Regions from separate parts of the Vibrio eleionomae genome, predicted to be linked through region 2. Evidence: predicted binding sites of a transcription regulator. Region 2 holds the regulator's gene; the other holds the start of a gene.
What was found. Region 2 encodes MetJ, which represses methionine synthesis genes. Its sites were predicted from a motif close to TTAGACNTNTANANGTCTAA; they were not measured.
Positions count from the first base shown of each region.

Region 1: the regulator MetJ is predicted to act here: its motif matches at 10,886-10,905, upstream of metN (methionine ABC transporter ATP-binding protein MetN).

Region 1 is NZ_WEKT01000014.1:30,976-42,869, forward strand. It holds gene queF (NADPH-dependent 7-cyano-7-deazaguanine reductase QueF) at 1-575, opposite strand, end outside; gene syd (SecY-interacting protein) at 672-1,217, shown strand; gene F9817_RS09985 (Zn-ribbon-containing protein) at 1,219-1,995, shown strand; gene F9817_RS09990 (potassium channel family protein) at 2,222-3,280, opposite strand; gene F9817_RS09995 (DUF2170 family protein) at 3,602-3,988, shown strand; gene F9817_RS24015 (PspA/IM30 family protein) at 4,006-4,116, shown strand; gene F9817_RS10000 (PspA/IM30 family protein) at 4,129-4,692, shown strand; gene F9817_RS10005 (YjfK family protein) at 4,721-5,374, shown strand; gene F9817_RS10010 (DUF350 domain-containing protein) at 5,375-5,812, shown strand; gene F9817_RS10015 (DUF1190 domain-containing protein) at 5,823-6,731, shown strand; gene F9817_RS10020 (glutathionylspermidine synthase family protein) at 6,759-7,925, shown strand; gene F9817_RS10025 (MetQ/NlpA family lipoprotein) at 8,162-8,968, opposite strand; gene F9817_RS10030 (methionine ABC transporter permease) at 9,052-9,726, opposite strand; gene metN (methionine ABC transporter ATP-binding protein MetN) at 9,716-10,750, opposite strand; gene gmhB (D-glycero-beta-D-manno-heptose 1,7-bisphosphate 7-phosphatase) at 11,296-11,847, shown strand.
Region 2 is NZ_WEKT01000004.1:33,872-45,765, forward strand. It holds gene glpX (class II fructose-bisphosphatase) at 1-112, opposite strand, end outside; gene zapB (cell division protein ZapB) at 534-776, shown strand; gene metF (methylenetetrahydrofolate reductase) at 880-1,773, opposite strand; gene F9817_RS03405 (bifunctional aspartate kinase/homoserine dehydrogenase II) at 2,033-4,444, opposite strand; gene F9817_RS03410 (O-succinylhomoserine (thiol)-lyase) at 4,444-5,610, opposite strand; gene metJ (met regulon transcriptional regulator MetJ) at 5,834-6,151, shown strand; gene F9817_RS03420 (malic enzyme-like NAD(P)-binding protein) at 6,277-7,554, opposite strand; gene rpmE (50S ribosomal protein L31) at 7,904-8,122, opposite strand; gene priA (primosomal protein N') at 8,429-10,633, shown strand; gene cytR (DNA-binding transcriptional regulator CytR) at 10,944-11,894, shown strand, end outside.

The sequences.
Region 1 (11,894 bases), on a different contig from region 2:
GTAATTAAGCAGTTCGATTTCAATAAATGGCTATGTAATGTTTCGGTGACCGAATCGCCGGCCAATGTTGCGCCTTCTAACAATGAGGCGTCGAATTGATAATCGTTGATCTCAATGTCTTGTTCATCGATGCAATCACCGCGCATGGTGGCGATAGGTTGAGAGGTAAAATGTTCAATAGGCATGATTTCAACAGTAACGCTTTCACCGGCACATGCTGATAAATCATTGATCAAAGTGGTTTGTACTTCGTTCCAATCAGCAAAGCGAGTTTGGTTAAAGCTGTTCAGATATAACTTAAACGACTTAGATTCGATCAGATTCGCACTAGTAGCAGGAATAGCAACGTGCCCAAGCGCAACTTGAGGCAGTCCACGTTGGTTTAACCAAGAAAGCTCATACAATGTCCAAATATCACATCCCTGAAATGGAAGAGACTCACCTAGATGTAGATCATCACGGTTTAGACTCCGCGGGACGGGTTGTAATAGAGTTGCATCGTATTGAGTCGCGTACGCGGTTTTTTTCCCAAGTGTTAGACCAGCTAACTCTTTTGCATCTGAATATTTGCTCATTTTTTACTGTTAATTCGATTAGAATACTGAGAATTTTACGCAATCCCTGCGCGTGTGTCATTAACGAGTAGAGGACAAATAACAATGGAGAAGAATATGTCGTCAGCAGATTCGGCTTTATTTTCGTTGAGCCAACGATTTGTTGAGCTATGCCAACAACAAACTGGCCACTTACCACAAGATAATGATTTGGTAGGTTTACCTTCTCCCTGTATTGAAGAAACCACCGATCATAGCGTGTATTGGTTACCTGTTGTGCGCGACTCTCAGGCTGATTTTTCTAATATAGAAGAGGCAATAGAGCTGACGTTACATCCTGATATTGCTTTGTTTTATGGAAGTCAATATAGCGCAGATATCCCCGCTCAGTGGAATAATAACGCGTTGACTTTGTTGCAAGTATGGAGTGATGAGGATTTCATTCGGTTACAAGAAAACATTCTTGGACATTTAGTCATGCAAAGGCGTTTGAAACAAAAACCGACGGTATTTATTGCTACGACAGATGATGAAATGCAGGTTGTTTCAATCTGTAATATAAGTGGTGAAGTTATTTTAGAAACGTTGGGGAGCAAAGAGCGCCAAATATTAGCGCCAACGCTGGTGGAATTTTTGACCCAAGTAAATCCTGTGGTGTATTGATATGTATGTAGTAGAGCTTGAATTTGAGTGTTTTGACAACACGACCATTAGCGCCGTTGAGAAATCGATTAATGGCTTGATGGAAGCGTTACGCTTTAATGGCCAGATTCTTGGACGTGAATTCCCTGTTGTTATGGGGGAAGGGGAGTTTTTTGTTCGCGTCGTCTGCCCAGAAAAAGAGAGCTTACATCCTCGTAATCACTCCGATTATGTTCATGTCTGCCTTGAACGATTGAATGATGCTTGCTTACTCGCACCAAAAGTTCGTTTATTAGGCCGAGATATGAATTCAGAGCAAGCTGCTGAGAATATGGCTCCCAGTTGGCAAGTGCTATATACCACTTATGTGCATACTTGTTCACCATTGCGTAGCGGTGAAAACTTATTGCCGATCCCTCTTTACCGCAATAAGCCGACGTTTAATGGTGACCATAAGTCTGTTGTGAAATGGCAAACGGAATGGCAGGCGTGTGATGAAATCCAAATGGCGGGCAGTTGCAAGGCAGAGCATGCTGCGCTGCATGAAATCTGTGATGTAGATAGTGACTTGTTTATTCGCGGTTGGGATATTCGTGGGCGCATTGAGTATTTAACTAAGGTGCCAACGTACTACTATCAGTATCGTGTCGGCGGCAAAAGTTTAGCGGAAGAAAAATCACGCCGTTGCCCTAAATGTGGTGGGGAATGGTTGCTTGATGAACCGCTTCATGACATTTTTCATTTCAAATGCGACAAGTGCCGGATTGTTTCTAATATCTCTTGGGATCATTTGAAATAGAGTTCGAGCAAGAGCGAATAGGTTGGCTGAAAGCCAACCTTATTATATCCAAGTAATCTCAAGATGAGGTTTCAGTGAGAATGTATTCGCTCTTGTGCAAGGCATAGATTTGCAGATAGAGTAATTCTACGTTGAAAGGGGATAACCATTCCTTCCGTGATAGAGCTTGACCTCGGTTCGCTGATGATGCACTCACTCCTGCATCTTGAGATCATTTGGGTATAGACTATCTACACTGCCAGTCGAGTTGCTTCGAATGTAAGCGCTCACTTGAAATATAATGTAGATACATTCCCGATGTAACCAGAGTTTCTGGTGCAGGATTCAGCACAACATCATCACCTGATTGCATGTGAGCAATGGCTATGAGCATCGCATTATATTGTTCTTTAAAGTAGCGAGAAATCTCTGCAACAGATATAGGTTCTATCTCTGGTACTTTTAGTGTGTATTGAGTTGCGCCAATATTTGGGCTCAATAACTGGTTTAGTACGCGTGACGCACCTGGGTCTTGCATTGAACGTGCTAATAATTCTGCAGATCGGTTAGTGCTACATTCGATATTTTTGTAGTGTTTATCCAAAAGAGCGGCTTTAGCAGCATCGTTGAAGTAAGCGACAATATGGCATTCGTCTTTCACTTGGTTTGCGATACCCAACGCCGTAGTTAATGTTCGTTCATCATTTTGATCATAGATAATAACCCGATTAGCTGTATTTAAAGCCAAGCGCTGCTGCTCGCTACTATCTGCAAAACTGCTCACGACAGCAAAGTCGACTTCTTTATATTCTTGTAAAGGGTGGAGCATAGTTTCATCTTCAACAGCGAGTATGATGCGGCCATTTTCGCGCTTTTTATCTGCCAAGATGCAATCCACAAGCGTTTTGGTGTGAGGAACATGCCAGCCGATGATAATCACGTGTTGTTGATAGTGAGCGAAATCTTTCATACCTTTTATATTCCTTTCAATAAAATCTCTGATTTGGCTTGATATTTTTGCAAGCACTACACCAAATAATGCAATGCTAACCGGCATTTGATACCACGCTAAAAACTGTTGTCCTGTTGTGGTTATTGGTGAGTAATCACCATAACCAACTGTTGAGCCAGTCACATTCATAAAGTAAAAAAAGCGAGGTATTTGAGTTAGCTCGTTTTCTCCTAATGCATTGAATGTTAACCAGCAGATTCCATAGTGAAAGACTGTCGTAACCAATATTCCTAGCCATGTAACACGCTGTAAATGTAATGCAACGAGTACCGATATGCGTTTGAGTATGTGCATGTATCTATCACCTATTTTTGGTGTTTTTATTGTTCTCTCCCAGAGGTTAATCGAGTCTCAATTGCTATCGTATAACCTAAATTTAGGGAACCTTTGCCAACGTAGCGAAGTGTACATGAAAGTGAAAAAGAGGCTCCACTCCCTTATCGAAGTATCTCCAACATGGTGTACTATTTGGAACACACATCTAGGTTTTACCTGCTACCATTTTTAATTTTAGACGTAGAATTGCCTTAGTTTCGGTTAACGAATATTATCCGAAAAAATATTAAAAAGTGATTTATCACACGTTAACGTCAACGGCTAAAAAGAGAGATATTAATGAATATCGAATTGATCAAGAGTAGCTTGTCTGAAGCTTACCCAACATGGAATATTAGCGACAATGATTCATGTTTAGTTATTACTAATCATGATGGTATTACTGCTTACTTAGCAGTGTCTGGTAGTCAAATAGTTGTAGAAACTCTACTATTTCCAGTGAGTAAAGTTAGCGATAAAACTGCATTGAACACATATATCCTTCAAACGCATAAAATTATTCCATTAACAACAGTTGGTTTATCTGAAGTTGATAGTGAATGGTATTATTCAGCGTTTGGTACTTTATCTTCCCAATCAAAATTAGAAAGTGTCCAGATTGAAGTGGAAACATTATTTAATAATGTTGCTGAGCTGATCGGTATGTATGAAGAGTTTTTAATTTAATTGAGAAGGTAACCACAATGTCTGTATTTAAAAAATTATTTTCTGCCTTTAAAGGCGGTATTAATGATGCTGCTGAATCAGTAGTAGATGCAAATCAATTACGTATTCTAGAACAGGAAATTCGCTAAGTTCGTTCTGCTATTCGTGATGCTGATGAAAGTTTGGTATCAATTATGGCTAAGCGTAAAATAGCGGAGAAGAAAGTTTCTGATATTCAATTAAGCATTACTCAATATGAGCAAAATGCTTTGTCAGCAAGTGAAAAGGGTCACCAAGATCTTGCGCTTGAATGTGCTCAGCGAGTCGTTGAACTTACCCAAGAAAAAGATGTTGAGCAGTCTCAGCTCGATGTTTTTCTGCAAGCAGAAAATAAGCTTCGTACCAACGTATCATCGTCCAAATCTAAATTGAAACAACTAGAACAACAGTTGGATTTAGTCAAAGCGACGGGTCAGGTACAAAAAGCCCAAGCCGCTACAAATGCTTCCGTTTATGGAGCCTCCTCAAAAACCTCAACAGCACTGGATTCATTAAATAGAATCAAGGAATTACAATCACAGAAGCAAGCTGAATTGGAAGCTCAAGAAGAGCTACATGACGCTGAGTCTGGTCAAGATTTAGATAAGAAACTGGCAGATGCCGGTATCAATGGCGAACGTTTGGATGCGCAATCTGAACTTGAGCGAATTCTCGGTAAAAAGTAACCAATGATCTGACAGTTGAGGTATTGTGATGAGCTTTTTTAAAGCCTTATCTGGTCTCTTCTCCGGTGATGATAAACAAGACAAGCAACAGGCAAGTATCCCTGAGGTACTTGGCTTACGTCTTGGTGGTGCAATTGAGCTAGATAGTTTAATGCTCAAACTCAATGAAGAGTTCTATACCTTTACGGGGGCTGCAACCATTCAGTTTATTCAGGCTGTCGGAGTCGTAGAATTAGGTGAAAATACACGTTTAGTTCGTTATTACACTGATGACGAAGGGTATATTCAAATTCTACAAGAAGGTAAAAGTGATGCTGGAGTTATTGAAGTTAGCTTATGGTATTTTTTTGATACGAAAGTCGTGGATTATGAACCGGCTTGGAATGAATTATTACAACAAGAACTTATAAATACATCGGCTCAATTAGATGGTGAGACGTTTAATAAATATTGGCAAGATACAAGGCCGGTATTTATGAAGGAAACGACATATAGGCAAAGTGCTGATTTAAATACGACTGATCAGTTCGCCATGCTTTATTCAAGACCTTTAGCTAATGGGCAACATGAAGAACTATTACTCGTGGCAGAAGAAAGGCTCATTAATAATAATTTTGAACGGTCTTTCGTACGTTCAACAGGTATTCAATTAAAACAAACAGATTTTAAAGCGGTGGCTTAAATGATTGAACTAGCAAGTGAGAAAATGGCAATGGATACATTTATTCATGGCTTAACAAATTTTGGTGCTTATTTCGCTCTATCAATTCTATTTTTAGTGGTTTTTAAAGTTATTTATCTATTTGTTACTCCATACGATGAGTGGAAACTCATTAAAGATAACAAAAATATTGCAGCCGGAATTGCACTCGGTGGCGCAATTATTGGTTATTCAATTGCTATTGCGGGGGCGGCAAGTAACTCTGTGGGGTTAACCGACTTTGCACTTTGGGGGCTAGTCGCTTTAGTTGCTCAAATTTTAGGTTTTACTGTTTTACGTCTGATTGTGATGCCTAAATTGGTTCAACGTATCGAATCTAATGAAGTCGCGGCTGCAACTATTGTTGCTTCTGTCTCTATTGCTATCGGTTTGATGAACTCAGCATGTATGAGTTATTAAGGAGATAGTGATGACAGAGCATAAAATTAAACGCAGCCATAGGACGAGCTTTCCTGCAAAGAAAAAGCAATTGGCCTATTTTGCCATTCCATCCGTCGCTATGGTTGCCCTTACCGGGTGTGGTCCTGAAAAGCCTAAGTTCTCCATTTTTGATGATGAGCAAGCTTGTAAAGATACTAAAGCCGTAAATGCTGCTGAATGTGAAGCGGCTTATCAGAAAGCGGTCAAAGAAGCACAGCGCACGGCGGAGAAATTTTATAAGCAACAAAGTTGTGAAATAAAATATGGCGTAAAAAACTGTATTGCGACTGCTGACGATAAAGGGTTTATGCCTAAAATGTCGTCCTTTATTTATACCCATATTGATAGTGATGAGGTCGCTGAATATTTTGGATTTTCTCCTTACTGGGAACATATTTATGCTCAGCCGCTTTTTTCTGAGGTCAATGAATATCAGCAAGATGCACCAAAGCAATTAGTATTGGCTAATGGTGATGCAATTGGGTTAGACCAAGATACAAAATCACTAAAATATGCACTGCCAAAAGATTACCTTAAACGGTTTCCTACGGTAAAACTGGGAGAAGTTCTGGTCAGCTATAACGGTCAACAAGATGTGGTGTCCGTACAAAAAGATGATCAGCATACTGGCAATATGTTTAATACATTTGCGGCGGGCTATTTAGTTAGCCGAATTATCGATCATCATCGTTATCGTCAGCGCGATCGTGATAATGATTATTACACAACGTCCTCTTCATCTTCTTGGGGAGGAGGAAGCAGTTCCAGTTCTCACTATTCGAAATCAAGTAGTAGCTATAAGTCGAGCTCTTCTTATTCTTCTAAATCTAGTTATTCAACCAGCTCTCGTGGTGGGTGGGGCTCGACATCGTCAAGTCGCTCATCTTGGGGTGGGTAATCGGTCTTTGCAAGAGAGGAATTGAATATGTTTCAAATTGCTACCGCACCAAGATTTGATTGGAAGGAAACAGCTAGGCAGTATGGTTTTGGCTTTCATACCATTGATGGCGAACCTTATTGGACTGAAGATCATTACTATCAATTTAGTTTACAACAGATTGAGAATGATCTTGAAGATCCAACAGAAGAGCTTCATCAAATGAGTTTGAAAGCGGTTGAACGTGTGGTGAATAGCGATGAATTACTCCGTAAGTTTCAAATTCCTGAATTGATGTGGCCTTTAGTTCGCCGTTCATGGCAGCGTCGCGAACCTTCTTTGTATAGCCGGTTGGATTTTGCTTATGATGGAAAATCACCAGCAAAGTTGTTGGAGTTTAATAGTGATACACCTACGTCGGTATTCGAACTTGGCTTATTTAGTTGGGTATGGTTAGAGCAAAAAGTTGATCGGGGTGAAGTGCCTCGCCATGCTGACCAGTTTAATTTGTTGCAAGATCTACTGGTAGCGCGCTTTCGCCAGTTTAAAACAGAACTAAAAGATAATGTGCTGCACTTTTGTTGCTGTAAAGATACAGATGAGGACCGGGGTACGGTTCAGTACTTGCAAGATTGTGCAGAGGAGGCTGGCTTAGAAACTGCATTTGTGTATGTTGAGGATATTGGCATTAGCACTTGTGGCCAGCACTTTACTGATTTAAACGATAAATCGATTGATGCGATGTTCAAACTTTATCCTTGGGAATTTATGTTACGCGAGGAATTTAGTCAGTATCTACATACGGCTGAGGTACAGTGGTTTGAACCTTTATGGAAGTGTATTACTTCGAATAAGGCGTTGTTGCCGTTATTGTGGGACATGTTTCCTAATCATCCTAACCTACTTGAGGCGTATTTTGAGGATGACCCAAGAGCTAAACACATGACTCATTACGTACGAAAGCCGATATTTAGTCGAGAGGGCAGTAATGTTTCGATTCATTTTGGCGATGAAATGGTAGAGGAAGTCGCTGGGCCTTATGGTGAAGAAGGCTATATTGTTCAGGCTTATCATTCGTTACCGAGGTTTAATGAGCATCATGTATTAATCGGCAGCTGGCTGGTGGATGATAAAGCAGCTGGAATTACGATTCGTGAGGATATTGGACGTATCACCAAGGATACCTCATTATTTGTTCCTCACATTATTGGATAATATTGCCTATGACTTCCAATATGCAGGATTCAGAGTTTTATCAATGAGTTTGGATAAGCTTAATCACGAAAAGGAATGGCCATTCCCTATCAACGTGGTATGACTTGGATATTAAAAGACATAAATTAGGTAATAAAAAAGGTTAGCAAGTGCTAACCTTTTTTACTATTTGGCAGAAGCGATTTGGGAAACAACAAGTCGCTTGTGGCACCTTAATTCCTGTCAGGGAAATAGGATTACCAACCTTTAACGATACCGCCAAATGCTTTTTGCGCAGCTTGGTAAACTTCGTCAGTTTGGTAAGCTTTCACAAATGTTTTTACGTTTTTATTGTTCACGTTGTCTTGACGAGCAACGATTAGGTTCACATATGGTGAATCTTTGTCTTCAACGAAAATACCATCTTTGTTCGGTGTTAGGTTGATAGAACTTGCAAACGTGTTGTTGATGATTGCTACAGTTACATCGTCTAATGAACGAGGAAGTTGTGACGCGTCTAGCTCAACAATTTCAAGGTTTTTAGGGTTTGATACGATATCACGAGTAGTCGCGTTAAGATCTGCGCCATCGCGTAGCTTGATCAGACCTTGTTTTTCTAGCAGCATTAAAGAACGACCTAGGTTGGTTGGATCGTTAGGTACTGCAATACGGTCACCGTCTTTGATTTCAGAAACAGATTTGATTTTGTTTGAGTAACCAGCAATTGGATAAACAAATGTGTTACCTGCAATCGCTAGTTTATAACCACGGCTTTCCATTTGTTGATCTAGGTATGGTTTGTGTTGGAATGCATTCGCATCAATTGAACCATCGGCTAGAGCCGCATTAGGTGTTACGTAGTCGGTAAAAGTAACCAGTTCAACATCTAAGTTGTATTTTTCTTTGGCGATTTTCTTCGCTACTTCAGCAACTTGTGCTTCAGCACCCGCGATAACCCCAACTTTAATTTTGTTTTGGTCTGCTGTTTTGTCGCCACAACCGGATAGCACAAGTGTAGATGCTACTGCTGCGACTGCTAATAAAGCTTTAACGCTAAATTTCATTCCTGTTCTCCTGTTAAGATTTTTATTTTTAACTTTATACTTATTTTATACCTGAGCATGAGTCATGCTCAGGCTTTTTAATATTATCGATGATCTACTCGGTGTACTAAGGCATCACCGATTGACTGAATGATTTGCACTAAGATAATCAATAGCACCACAGTCACCGCCATAATAACTACATCGTAACGGTAGAAACCGTAGCGAATTGCAACGTCACCAAGGCCACCGCCGCCCACTGTTCCCGCCATTGCTGAATAGCTCACTAATGTGACTAGCGTTACAGTTACGGTGTTAACAATTGTCGGTAGTGCTTCAGGGATCAGTACCTTACGAATAATTTGAAGTGGGCTTGCTCCCATTGATTGTGCCGCTTCAATCAGACCTGCGGGTACTTCCATCATTGCCCCTTCAATTAAGCGAGCAACAAATGGAATTGCACCGATGGTCAGAGGGACAATCGCTGCGGTGGTGCCGATAAAGGTACCGACAACCATTTTAGTGACAGGAATAATCGCTACCATTAAAACCAAGAATGGCACTGAGCGACCAATGTTTACAATTGCGCCTAACACGTTGTTTAGTGCAGGGTTAGAAAGTAGACCACCCTTTTTAGTCGTGTGTAAAACGACACCAAGTGGAATGCCAACAGCAAAGCCAACAATCCCTGATACCGCTACCATATAAATTGTTTGCCATGTTGCTTTTAAAATCAGGTCACTGTTGAGTGATACCCATGATGCTAGTTCATGAAACATAACCAAGTACCTCAACTTTTACTTTGTTGTCGCGAATGTATTGAATAGCAGCTTGGGTGTCAGCCGGCTGGCCAAGAATTTCTGCTACCATCATGCCGAATTTAACCCCGCCTGCGTAATCTAAATCTGAGTTTAGAATGCTGACATCAATATTAAATTCGCGAGATACTTGTGAGACGACTGGCGCGTCAACACTTGCGCCGGTGAACTCAAGTCGAACCAATGGGTGTGTTCCTTCAACTTGTTGTTCTTTCAAGCGGTTTTCATAATCTTCTGGAATAGAAAGATCCAGTGTCGAGCGAATGAATTCGTGTGCAAGTTCTGTTTTCGGATATGCAAAGATATCGCCTACAGTGCCTTTTTCTACCAATTCACCACCACCGATGATTGCCACTTCGTGACAGATGCTTTTAACCACATCCATTTCGTGTGTGATCAAGAGCATCGTAATATTAAGGCGGCGGTTAATTTCTTTTAATAGTTCTAAAATTGATTGAGTGGTTGCAGGGTCTAGCGCACTGGTTGCTTCATCACAAAGTAAAACTTTAGGATCTGAGGCCAGTGCACGTGCAATCGCCACACGCTGTTTTTGACCACCACTTAAATTCGCAGGGTAGGTATCTTTTTTATCCGCCAAACCGACAAGATCAAGCAACTGAGAGACTTTCTCTTGGATGTGGTTGTCATCTTTTCCTGCAAGCTCAAGAGGTAATGCAATATTAGCAAATACGGTACGAGAAGCGAGTAGGTTGAAGTGTTGGAATATCATGCCGATATTGCGACGAGCGTGTGAAAGCTCTTTTGATGATAGCTGAGTTAAATCTGTACCATCTACGACAACAGAACCAGAGGTTGGACGCTCTAGCATATTCACACAACGGATCAGTGTACTTTTCCCTGCACCTGAAGAGCCGATTACACCAAAGATAGTGCCTTGTGGTATTTGAAGGTCAATATTCTTAAGAGCATGAATTTCCTTTTCACCCTGGTAGAATACCTTGTTGACATTAGTTATTTGAATCATTCGAAAACCTGTGCAGGGAAATACTTAAGTTACCCCATTTTTTCTGTAGTCTTTTCGACCCACAGAGTAATGTATTTGTGACTTCTATTATGGATGATGATGCTATGGTTTCTGACCTTTCAAGTCAATAGATATTTTTACGTCTAGACGTCTAAATAGTGAAAATGTCAGAACTGAATGGAATGAGATATTGATGAAAGCAATAAGTCATCTTTATAACCCCAAATAACCTTGATATGCAGGATTCAAAGCTCAATCAACGGATATAGATCAAGCCCTATCACGGAAGGAATGAGCATTGTGTTTTCGTGTGATTGTCTACCTCAAGATTCCAATATCATCCTCGTGTAGGAATAGTTTTATCGTTTAAGAATGACTATGAATTATCTAACATTGGATTTTTTGATGCTATTCTGAAATCTGTATCTTGATGCTACTTGAGTATAGAATACCTCTATTCACATGCATTCATCTCTATTCGTTATCTCAGCGCTGGCGCTTGAGATTAATCGGTAGTTTAACACAGCTCGTAAGTGAGAGTAATTTTGGCTAAACCAGCGGTATTTTTGGACCGTGATGGCGTGATTAACGTCGATCATGGTTACGTACATGATGAACACGATTTTGAGTTTATCGATGGAGTTTTTGAAGCTACAAAAGCTTTGCAAGATATGGGCTACCTTCTTGTGTTAGTGACTAATCAGGCAGGTATTGCACGTGGATTGTATAGTGAAGATCGCTTTCTTTCACTGACGCAGTGGATGGATTGGAACTTCGAAGATCATGGTGTCGAGTTTGATGGTATCTATTATTGTCCACATCATCCTGAACATGGGATTGGAGAGTATAAGCAAGATTGTGATTGTCGGAAACCAAAACCAGGCATGTTTATTGATGCGCGTAATTTCCTAAAAATAGACATGGAAAACTCGGTTATGGTTGGTGATAAAGCTGAAGATTTGATGGCAGCAGAAGCGGCAGGAGTCGGAACTAAAATTTTAGTTCGTACCGGAAAGCCTGTGACTGAGAAAGGTGAAGCGCTGGCATCGATAGTATTGGATAGTATTGCGGATGTGCCTGCGTATTTGAAAAAATAGCCATGACGTACGTCATCATTATAAAAAGGTTGCGAATGCAGCCTTTT
Region 2 (11,894 bases):
CAACTGCGGCACCATCTGCTGCGTTTTTATCTCCACGGCCAAGCCATTTGTACCCTGCTAAAGCGGCACCTTCAGTGACTCGAGAAAAAGCCATTGCCAATTCGCGTTTCATCTTTACTCCAAACCAAATAAACGGGATTTTTTAATACCTAAGTAACCTAACGGAGACGGCGATGAATGATCGTCGGTGGTGGTGTAAAGGGGAAGATGGCATCGAACCCTTAACCGCTAAGTTACTTAGGTAACGAGAACGAATTTTATCATATTAATACGAGAACGGTTGCAGTTTGCATTCCTGTTGCTTTGCACTTGATCAAAACTGCGGTGGAAATTAGGGTAATGGATGAAAAATGAACGACTTAAACTCGGCGAAAAGCCAGTTAGGTAAGCATAATGTCAATTTACGCCTTATTTTTAACCGAATAGCGCAAAATCTCGAATATAGTGAGTGTTTATCGGCGATTGGCTGAGTAGAATGGGGGCATTAGGTGACCACCTGAGTCGCCCCAACCGATTCAATAAAGGGTAAGAACATGTCTTTTGAAGTACTAGAGCAACTTGAAGCGAAAATCCAAACCGCAGTTGATACTATCGCACTGCAACAAATGGAATTAGATGAGCTAAAAGAAGAAAAACAACAACTTCTAAATCAAACAGAAGAAAAGAATGCGCGCATTGAAGAACTAGAACGCCAAGCTCAACAAGTGAAACAAGAACATGAAGCATGGCAAGAACGTATTCGTAGCCTGCTTGGTAAAATGGAAGACGTAGAATAATCGTCTTTTATTGATACTTGATCACCTAATTGGTGTTGGGTAAGAACCAAAAATAAAACCGCTGGCATTATAGCTAGCGGTTTTATTTTATCGAATGTTGACGTTAAGCAGCTGGAGTAGGGCGAATGCCTAGGGTGTGGCATAACGCGTAAGTCATTTCTGCACGGTTGAGTGTATAGAAATGGAAATCTTTTACGCCTTCACGCGATAAAATGCGGATCATATCAATGGCCTGACTTGCCCCTACTAATTGACGAGTCACTGGATCGTCATCTAACCCTTCAAATTGTTTTGCCATCCAACTTGGTATTTTGACGTGGTTTTGCGCTGCAAAGCGTGAAGCTTGTTTGAAGTTAGTGACGGGCAAAATACCCGGAACAATTTCTACATCAATCCCTGCTGTGACGCAGCGGTCGCGAAAGCGTAAGTAGCTTTCCACATCAAAGAAAAACTGGGTAATCGCGCGGTTAGCTCCTACTTCTACTTTACGGCGCAGATTAAGTAAATCGGCTTGGGCGCTTTTTGCTTCAGGATGAACCTCTGGAAAAGCGGCGACTGAAATATCAAAATCGTGACGAGATTTCAGCAGTTCGACGAGATCTGATGCATACATGTCAGGCTGCCCTGCACCTTCAGGAATATCGCCTCGTAAAGCCACAATATTGCGAATATCATTGTTCCAATAGTCGTCAGCAATCTTAATCAGCTCTTCACGAGTAGCATCAATACAGGTTAAATGAGGGGCTGATACTAAACCGGTCTTGTCTTTAATTTCTTTAATAATCGAGTGAGTACGATCACGCTCGCCAGAGTTAGCACCATAGGTAACGGAAACAAAACTTGGGTTCAACGTTTTTAGGCGGTGAACTGAATTCCAGAGGGTTTCTTCCATTTTTTCGCTGCTTGGTGGAAAAAACTCAAATGACACATTGATGTCCGATAGTTCGGCGATGTTTTGGTTTAAAGCATCAATATGACTAGCGTGTGTGTATCCCATTCTCTTCTCCTGCGAGCAGTCGCCAACGTGGACGGCCAACGAATCTTATTTTTGACGTTTAGACGTCTATATGTCCAAATAATGTGTTGAACTGGCTACAATGTCAACAATATTAACTTGAATATAATTCATATAACGAATGAATTCTCATCAAGTGGCCATGTTTTTAGTGTGGTTAATTTGGCATTGTAAATGAAATTAATGAGATAGCTGTAGTGGGGGAGCAAAAAATTAACCCGCCAGATGGCGGGTTATGACATTAAAGGAAACTTGCAAGTAAGTTTAAATCGGATTGGATAGCTCCAGCGGTCACTTCTCGGCCGGCTCCAGGGCCGCGAATAACCAATGGGTTATCTCGATACCACTTACTTTCAATCGCGAAGATATTGTCGCAAGGTAGTAAGTTGGCAAGAGGATGTTCTCGTTCTAGAGCTTCTACACCTACAGTGGCAATACCATTCTTTTCTAAACGTGCCACATAACGCAGTACTTTGTCTTCTTCTTGGGCTTTTTCTAGGCGTTCTGCGAGCGATGTATTAAGTAATTCACTCTGATCTAAAAATTCATCCAGTGGCAGTTTAGTCAGTTCATCGGGCACCAAAGATTCTACTTTGACGTTTTCAGGCTCGATATCAAGACCCGATTCACGAGCTAGAATCACCAATTTTCGCATCACATCTGAACCATCAAGGTCATTGCGTGGATCGGGTTCGGTTAGACCCTGTTGCCATGCTAACTCGACTAATTCGCTAAAGGGTACGCTGCCGTCGTATTGTTGGAATAACCACGATAAGGTTCCTGAGAAGATACCGGATAACGCCATAATTTCATCACCACTTTCGCGTAAATCACGAAGCGTATGATTGATAGGTAATCCAGCACCCACAGTGGCATTGTATAGCCAATGACGGCTAATTTTAGAGAACGCATCTTTGACTTGATTGTAATATTCGCTTGGAGCGGAGCCAGCAACTTTATTAGCGGTAATGAGGTGCATACCTTGCTCTGCAAATTGTAGATATTGCTGGGCAAGTTGCTCGCTGGCGGTTACATCGAGAATAATAACGTCGTCGTAACCTTCAATATTACCTAAGCGTTCTATCCACTCTTGGCCATCATTCGGTTGGGCTTCACTTGGATCGATCGTCAGAACTTTTTGGGCATCAAAACCTTCAGGATTGAAAAGGTAGTTTTGACTATCGACTACCGCAACTAAGTCAAACGACATGCCACGGCGACGCTCTAACTCTTCTTTTTGTTGAGCGAAAAGTTTTAACCAGCTCGACCCGATATTACCTTTGCCACACAATGCTAAGGCTACCCGTTTTTGGGCTTGGAAAAGCTGTGTGTGAATATCATTGACGAGAGGTTCGATTTCAGTTTGGCGCATCACTGCAACCAGACTTAACCCTGATTCTGTCGCAGAGATGAACTCTATCGGACAGTTTTTGGTTTGCTGATAGAAGCCAAAACAGTGGTGAGCGTTATTGGTTACTCCAGCACCGACCGCTGCCACTAAACAGAAGCCTTCTTTCAATTTAATTTCCGCTTCAGTGGCTGAATCTTGTAGATAATCCAACGCGCCAGAAGCTATTTCAGCGGTATACGCTAAGCGCAGTAAGTATTGGTCTGCTTGTGTTTCAAACGCTAATGGCTCTAATTGAACGCGCTTGAGACGTTCCAAAATGCCGGTTTTCATCCGCTCAAAATCATGGTTTTGACCAAATGAGAGCTCAATAAGCAGCACATCATCTAATGAGGTGATGATTTTGGCGCCGCGACCAGAAGCAAGAACTCGTTCAATGCGAGTTGAACCTGATTCTGGGCGGTAACTACAACGTAGAGCTAAATCCATTGTACTTTGTGCTACAGGCTGTAGCGTGCGGCTATGCAACACTGGCGCAGCTAAACGGGCCAACTCATTGGCTTCATCTAAGCGAAGTAATGGGAGTAGGCAAGCATCGTTAACTAAACGGGGATCTGCGCTAAATACCCCAGCAACATCACTCCAAATAGTCACTTTACTGACATCCGCAAGAGCGCCAATGATTGTGGCAGAATAGTCAGAGCCATTACGGCCCAATAGCACAGTTTCACCCGCACTATTTTGTGCCATAAAGCCAGTAATAATGACGCGTTGATTACTATATTGCGCTAAAATACTGTGTAACAGTGGATAAGATGCCGCGCGATCAATTTCTGGTTGTGTGCCCGCTTCGGCACGCAAGAAATGTCGTGCGTCTTCGGCGACAGCAGCGAGACCTTCTTGATTTAATAAGGCGGTTAATAGGCGAACTGACCAGCGTTCACCATGTCCGAGAACAGCAGCTCGTTGCGCAGTGGTAAGTGGTGCTGTGAGTTCGCCTAAAGCGCTACATTCTGCACTAAGTTCAGTTTGTAGATGGTCCGCTTGTTCACCTTCAAGTAAACCGTCAATTAATTCCGATTGATACTGACGAAGCGACTGTAAAGTTTCATGTGCTAACCGACCATCTTTATTGAGGGCATCGACAAACGTGATAAGACGGTTAGTGGTTTTCCCTGCCGCAGAGACAACGATTAAATCGTTGTCTTGTGAATATTCCTTCAAAATATGAGCAACACGCTGATAGCATTCAGCGTCTGCTAGGCTACTACCACCAAATTTATGCAACTGGCGTTGGGTAGTCATTAACGGATCTCCTTGGCCTTATTGAAGGCTTGGTCTAAATCGGCGATCAAATCTTCTGGATCTTCCAAACCGACTGATACACGCAGTAATAAGATTGAAACCCCAGCCTCTGCCAATGCTTTTTCACCCATAGCACGGTGAGTCATTGTCGCCGGGTGGCAAATTAAACTTTCAACACCGCCAAGCGATTCAGCGAGAGAGAACAATTCTAATGAACTTACAAATAGTTTTAATTGTTCGTAAGAGCCATTGACTTCAAAGCTTAGCATTGAGCCAAAACCGGACTGTTGTTTTTTCGCAATATCATGTCCTGGGTGATTTGGCAGGCTAGGGTGATAAACCACTTTTACTAGCTCTTGTTTAAGCAAGTAATTCAAAATTTGTTGAGAGCTTTCTTCGTGCTGACGCATACGAGCCGGCAGAGTACGCAGACCGCGTAGTGTCATATAACTATCAAACGGTGTACCAGTTGCGCCGATACAGTTACCCCACCAAGCAATTTTTTCTGCATGCTCGGCATCTTTACTGATCACGACACCGCCAATAACATCGGAGTGACCGTTAATGTATTTAGTAGTTGAATGGATAACGAAGTCAGCACCGAGCGTTAGAGGCTTTTGGTACACAGGTGTCAAAAAGGTATTGTCGACAGCGACAAGGGCACCAATTTGTTTTGCTTGCTGGCACACTTTTTCGATATCAATCACACGAACCAGTGGGTTAGATGGGGTTTCTAGTAGAATCAATTTTGGCTTTTGCGCTAATGCGTCGGCAAACGCTTTTTCATCTGATTGATCAACAAACAGTACTTTAAAATCGCCTTTTTGCGCACGAGTATTGAATAAGCGGTAAGTACCACCATAACAGTCGTGTGGAGCGATGATGATATCATCAGGACCGATAAACGCAGAAACCCAAAGGTTTAGAGCTGAAGTACCGCAGTTGGTAATCGTCGCGCCTACACCACATTCGAGTTTTGAGAGTGCTTCTTCCAATAAGTTACGGTTTGGGTTACCTGAGCGGGTATAGTCATAGTTTGGCACTTCGCCAAACGCAGGAAAGCCGTAGTTAGTGGATAGATAAATGGGTGGAACAACAGCGTGATACTGGGTATCGGATTCAATACCAGTACGAACCGCCACGGTAGCGGGTTTGCGAGTGGTCATAAGTGTTTCCTTTCCTGTGTGACTCTATGTTTGTTGCGTTTATCATATCTGACGATCTAAACCACAGATAACGATATATGATGCATAGCCTCACACTTTACTGTTGAAAAAAGAAGACGTCAACACTTCTAGACGTCTATATGTCTTTGCTTATGGCAGTAAATCCCGCTAAAATTGGGGTCTTTAATATTCATTAGTGAAATTAGTTTAACGAAGGTGCGCAATGGCAGACTGGAACGGCGATTATATTAGCCCTTATGCAGAACATGGTAAGAAGAGTGAACAAGTAAAAAAAATTACCGTATCTATTCCTCTTAAAGTACTTAAAGTGTTGACTGATGAGCGTACTCGCCGCCAAATCAATAATTTACGTCATGCTACTAACAGTGAACTTCTGTGTGAAGCGTTTTTGCATGCGTACACTGGTCAGCCTTTGCCGACCGATGAAGATTTGCGAAAAGATCGCCCAGATGACATTCCTGTTGAAGCCAAAGAGCTAATGACTGCAATGGGCATCGAATTTGAATCATTTGATGACTAAGTCGTATTACTATTGTTAATGACGTTTGCACATTCGCGTCATTAAAAGTAAAAAGCCCCCAACCAAGGTTGGGGGCTTTTGCATTTAGGGATAAGCATTACTCAATATTGCTTATTAGTCAGACCTTAGTCTTCCATGTAACCTGCTGGTAGCTCGATACGAGCAACACCTGAGTCTACTGCAGCTTGAGCCACTGCGCGAGCAACACGAGGAAGTAGGCGTGCATCCATTGGTTTTGGAATGATGTAATCAGGACCAAAGCTCAGTGATTCAACACCCGCTGCTTTTAGTACGTTTGCAGGAACGTCTTCTTTTGCTAATGAGCGAATTGCTTCAACCGCAGCCAATTTCATTTCAATGTTGATTTCTCTCGCGCGAACATCTAGAGCGCCGCGGAAAATAAATGGGAAACATAATACGTTGTTAACCTGGTTAGGGTAGTCACTACGACCTGTGCCCATAATCATGTCTGGACGAGCTGTTTGAGCTAATTCAGGTTTGATTTCTGGATCTGGGTTAGAACATGCAAAGATAACTGGTTTATCAGCCATCAGCTTGATCTGTTCTTCTGTAAGCAGGTTAGGACCTGATACACCAAGGAATAGATCCGCACCTTCAATAACATCAGTCAGAGTGCGTTTGTCTGTGTTGCTCGCAAAGCGCTGTTTGTGTTCATTGATGTCGCTACGACGAGTATGAATTACACCTTTACGGTCTAACATGTAGATTTTTTCACGCATTGCACCGCATTGGATAAGCAATTCCATACATGCAACCGCTGCAGCACCAGCGCCAAGACAAACGATGGTACATTCTTCAAGTTTTTTACCTTGAAGTTCGATAGCGTTCAGCATACCTGCTGCGGTTACGATTGCTGTACCGTGTTGGTCATCGTGGAATACTGGCACATCACAACGTTCAATCAAGCGACGTTCGATTTCGAAACAATCAGGTGCTTTAATGTCTTCTAGGTTGATGCCGCCGAATGTATCCGCAATGTTAGCAACCGTATCAACGAACTCGTCGATAGTGCGGTGTTTTACTTCGATGTCGATAGAGTCGATACCAGCAAAGCGTTTGAATAGTAGCGCCTTACCTTCCATTACTGGTTTAGAGGCAAGCGGACCTAAGTTACCTAGGCCTAGGATTGCGGTACCGTTTGAGATAACGGCAACGGTGTTACCTTTACCTGTGTATTTGTAAACGTTTTCTACGTTTTGCGCGATTTCACGCACTGGCTCTGCAACACCTGGGCTATAAGCTAGAGATAAGTCTTCAGCAGAGTCCGCAGGTTTAGTCAAAGAGATCGCAATTTTACCTGGAGTTGGTATTGCGTGGTAATCAAGGGCTTTTTGGCGAAACTGTTCTTCTGCAGTCAGTTCCTGTTGATTGTCATTGGACATAGCTGTTCTCTGTTATTGTTTGTAGAAAAGCCGACCATTCTAAAGCAGTAATTTGACGCTGCATAGCGGCAAAATGACTACTTTTTCGCAGAAAATAGAGAGATAAGACCAGATAAAATAAGGCAAAGGTTTGCGCGAAAGGAGGAAAGTTCTTTTTTATAATTTCTTCTTATATCAGGTTATAAAAAGTTAGATGATTTATATCGCTAGCAATAAGCCGATTCCCAGCCGGTGTGGGCCTGATTTGTGTTTGTTGATGGCGCTCTGAATCTTGAGGTTATGTGGGGGGATATAAACAAAAAGGACGCTAAAAGCGCCCTTTTCTAATTCGTTCAATATCTGAAAGCAATTATTTTTTGCTAGATAGAGTACCGAAACGTTTGTTGAAGCGATCAACACGACCACCGGTATCAACGATACGTTGTTTACCAGAGTAGAATGGGTGACATTTGTCACAAACGTCTAGATGAAGAGTGTCTTTGTCTAGAGTTGATTTGAAAACGAAAGTGTTGCCGCAAGAACAGTTTGCAGTTACTTCTTTGTATTCTGGGTGGATACCAGTTTTCATGGGATAACCTCAAATTAGGCCGTGTCGCTATCCAAATCGATGTTGGACACCACACGTATTGTTAATGATAAAGTGCAAAATAACTGCTATTAGTAAGCAGCTACCTTGTAAGGCGCGATATAATAAAGAATCATCACTCTCGGATCAACTCATTTTGCCGCTATTTTCGCCATTTTTATGGTTTAATGGGAGGTGGCTGGTTCAGGGAATTAGCCTTTACTCATTAAGTATAGGATAGATAGTCGAATTTGTAGTCTGCATCTATTAGACTGTGCGCTGTGATTCGCAATTCCAGACCTAACAACTATGCGCCCATCGATTGCCCGAGTGGCATTACCCGTTCCACTTGATAAACAGTTTGACTATGTGGTTCCACCGCATCTATTTCCTATCATTGGTGGGCGTGTTTCTGTGCCATTTGGGCGCCAAACATTAGTGGGTATTGTCACTGCGTTGGTCAACGAGTCCGATTTTCCTCGTGAGCAGTTAAAACCAATCAAGGCCGTTCTAGATACCCAGCCTATGTGGCCCGATCCTCTATTTGGTTTATTACAGTGGTGTAGCCAATTTTATCAACATCCTCTCGGTGACACTTTGGCGAACGCAATGCCAACATTGTTGCGTAAAGGGAAAGAGGCTAATTTTGCTGCTCTTCGAGAATGGCGATTAACGGAGATCGGTCGTAATCAACTCATGGTGGGGTTTGATAAACGAGCAGTGCAACAGGCCCGTTTAATGTATCGCTTAGAAAATGAGCCAGTGTCTCACCAAACGTTAGTGGAAGAAGAGTTTTCTTCAGCGACGTTAAAAGCTGTAGAAAAAAAAGGTTGGATCGAAATGCAAGAGCGCCAACCTAAAATTAAAGCTTGGCCAAAGCATATAGAAGCGGATGTTGATAAACCTAAGTTGAACCAAGAGCAGGCTGTGGCGATTGCTTCAGTAAACTCACAGCCGGGATTTGGCTGTTATCTACTACAAGGGGTGACGGGCTCAGGTAAAACCGAAGTGTATCTGAATATGATTAAACCTGTGCTCGATAAAGGGCGTCAGGCGTTAGTACTCGTGCCTGAAATCGGTTTAACACCACAAACCATTAATCGCTTTAAACGCCGATTTAATGTTCCAGTCAGTGTGATTCACTCGGGACTCAATGATACCGAGCGCTTAAATGCATGGCTGAGTGCTCGTGATAAAGCGGCTGGGATAGTTATCGGTACACGCTCTGCGTTACTCACGCCTTTTGCTGATCTCGGCATTATTATTGTGGATGAGGAGCATGATGCTTCCTACAAGCAGCAAGACAGTTTGCGCTATCATGCTCGTGATGTTGCGGTGATGAGGGCTGCGAAAGAAAATATCCCAATTATTTTAGGCTCTGCAACACCAGCGTTAGAAACTCTCCATAACGCGTTAACCGGTAAATATCATCATTTACAATTAACTCAGCGCGCGGGACTCTCAACACCGACGACGAACCATGTTTTGGATGTGAAGGGGCTGTATTTAGAAAGTGGTTTATCTGCACCGTTAATTGCGCAAATGCGTCGTCATCTTCAAGCGGGCAACCAAGTTCTGTTATTTCTCAACCGGCGCGGATTTTCTCCTGCTTTGATGTGCCATGAGTGTGGTTGGATTGCTGACTGCCAAAGGTGTGACGCTTATTACACCTATCATCAGAATAGCCATGAAATGCGGTGCCATCACTGCGGTTCTCAAAGACCTGTGATTCATCAATGTCAAAGTTGTGGATCCACTCACCTAGTTACTGTCGGGGTGGGAACGGAGCAGTTAGAGAATCAATTAGCTGAACTTTTTCCTGAATATAAGACAATCCGTATCGATCGCGATAGCACAAGACGTAAGGGAAGCTTAGAAAGTGCTCTTACGGCAATTCGTAATGGCGAATATAAAATTTTGATTGGTACTCAAATGCTCGCGAAAGGGCATCATTTCCCGGATGTTACTATGGTTGCTCTGTTAGATGTGGATGGGTCGTTGTATAGCAGCGATTTTCGCGCAGCCGAGCGTTTTGCCCAGTTGTTTACTCAGGTAGCAGGACGAGCAGGAAGGGCGAGTAAGCCGGGTGAAGTTTATTTACAGACCCACCATCCGGAACATGCGTTGCTCCAGGCTCTATTAACCAAAGATTACAATCACTTTGCGCAAAGTGCCTTAGCGGAACGTAAGTTAGCGATGTTACCGCCGTATACATTTTTGACGTTATTAAGAGCAGAAGCGAATAATTCGCAGCAGGTCGAAGATTTCTTACGTCAAGTGCGCCATACCTTAGAAAGTAATCCGATATTTGATGATACCTGTTTGGTGTTAGGCCCAACGCCAGCTCCATTAGCAAAAAGGGCAGGAAAGTTTCGTTGGCAGTTACTGATTCAGACGCAAACACGCTCAATGATGCAAAAATGGTTGATCAGTGCTCGTCCTGCTATCAATATGCTACCTATTGCTAACAAGATTAGGTGGACTTTAGACATTGAACCGCAAGATCTTTCATGAAAAATCAAGATTGTTTGCTAACCTTAAAGGGATGGAAACAATTAAACGTGATGGAATTCACGCTAATAGTGTAAAATTTGTTAATCTAAGCGTAACCTACTCATTAGTAGTTCATTAGACTTAAGTAAAGTATTCCTTCAGTGGCCGTTGGGGCTGCTGAGTTGTTTTTGAGCCCATGCATTCGCATATTAAGCAAGGTGTATCCATTATTGTGATGCCTTATATGTCAGCCTCGCTTTTAGGACGATGTGGGTAAACGATAACGATAAGAAAAGTGCGTTTGCACTGTCCAGGATAGAGAAAGAGGGTTATTTATATGGCGACAATGAAGGATGTTGCCCAGCTTGCTGGAGTGTCAACGGCAACGGTATCCCGTGCCTTGATGAATCCAGAGAAAGTCTCTTCTTCTACTCGTAAACGAGTTGAAGAAGCAGTCTTAGAAGCGGGCTATTCTCCCAATTCTTTAGCTAGAAATCTGCGCCGTAACGAATCGAAAACGATCGTCACCATCGTACCAGATATTTGTGATCCCTATTTTACTGAGATCATTCGTGGCATCGAAGATGCAGCCATGGAGCATGGATATCTTGTACTATTAGGCGATAGTGGCCAGCAAAAGAAACGAGAGAACTCATTCGTCAATCTCGTATTTACCAAGCAAGCCGACGGTATGTTACTCCTTGGAACGGATTTACCATTTGATGTGAGTAAACCAGAACAAAAGAACTTGCCGCCGATGGTGATGGCATGTGAATTTGCGCCTGAACTAGAGTTACCTACGGTTCACATCGACAATTTAACTTCCGCTTTTGAGGCTGTGAACTACTTGACCCAAATGGGACACAAGCGAGTAGCTGAAATTGCTGGCCCCGATCAGGCGGCGCTGTCTTCATTCCGCCATCAAGGTTATCAGCAAGCATTACGTCGAGCGGGGATTACGATGAATCCTACGTATTGTTTTAAAGGCGATTTTTCCTTTAAAGATGGCGTAAAAGCGGTGAAACAGTTATTGGCACTGCCTGAGCCGCCAACCGCGATTTTTTGTCACAACGACACGATGGCAATCGGTGCTATCCAAGAAGCTAAACGTCTCGGTTTGCGTGTTCCTCAAGATTTATCCGTTGTGGGCTTTGATGATATTCAGTTTGCTGAATATTGTGATCCACCACTGACGACGATCTCACAGCCGCGATATGAAATTGGTCGCCAAGCAATGTTGATGATGTTGGAATTATTACGTGGTCATGATGTGCAGGCTGGT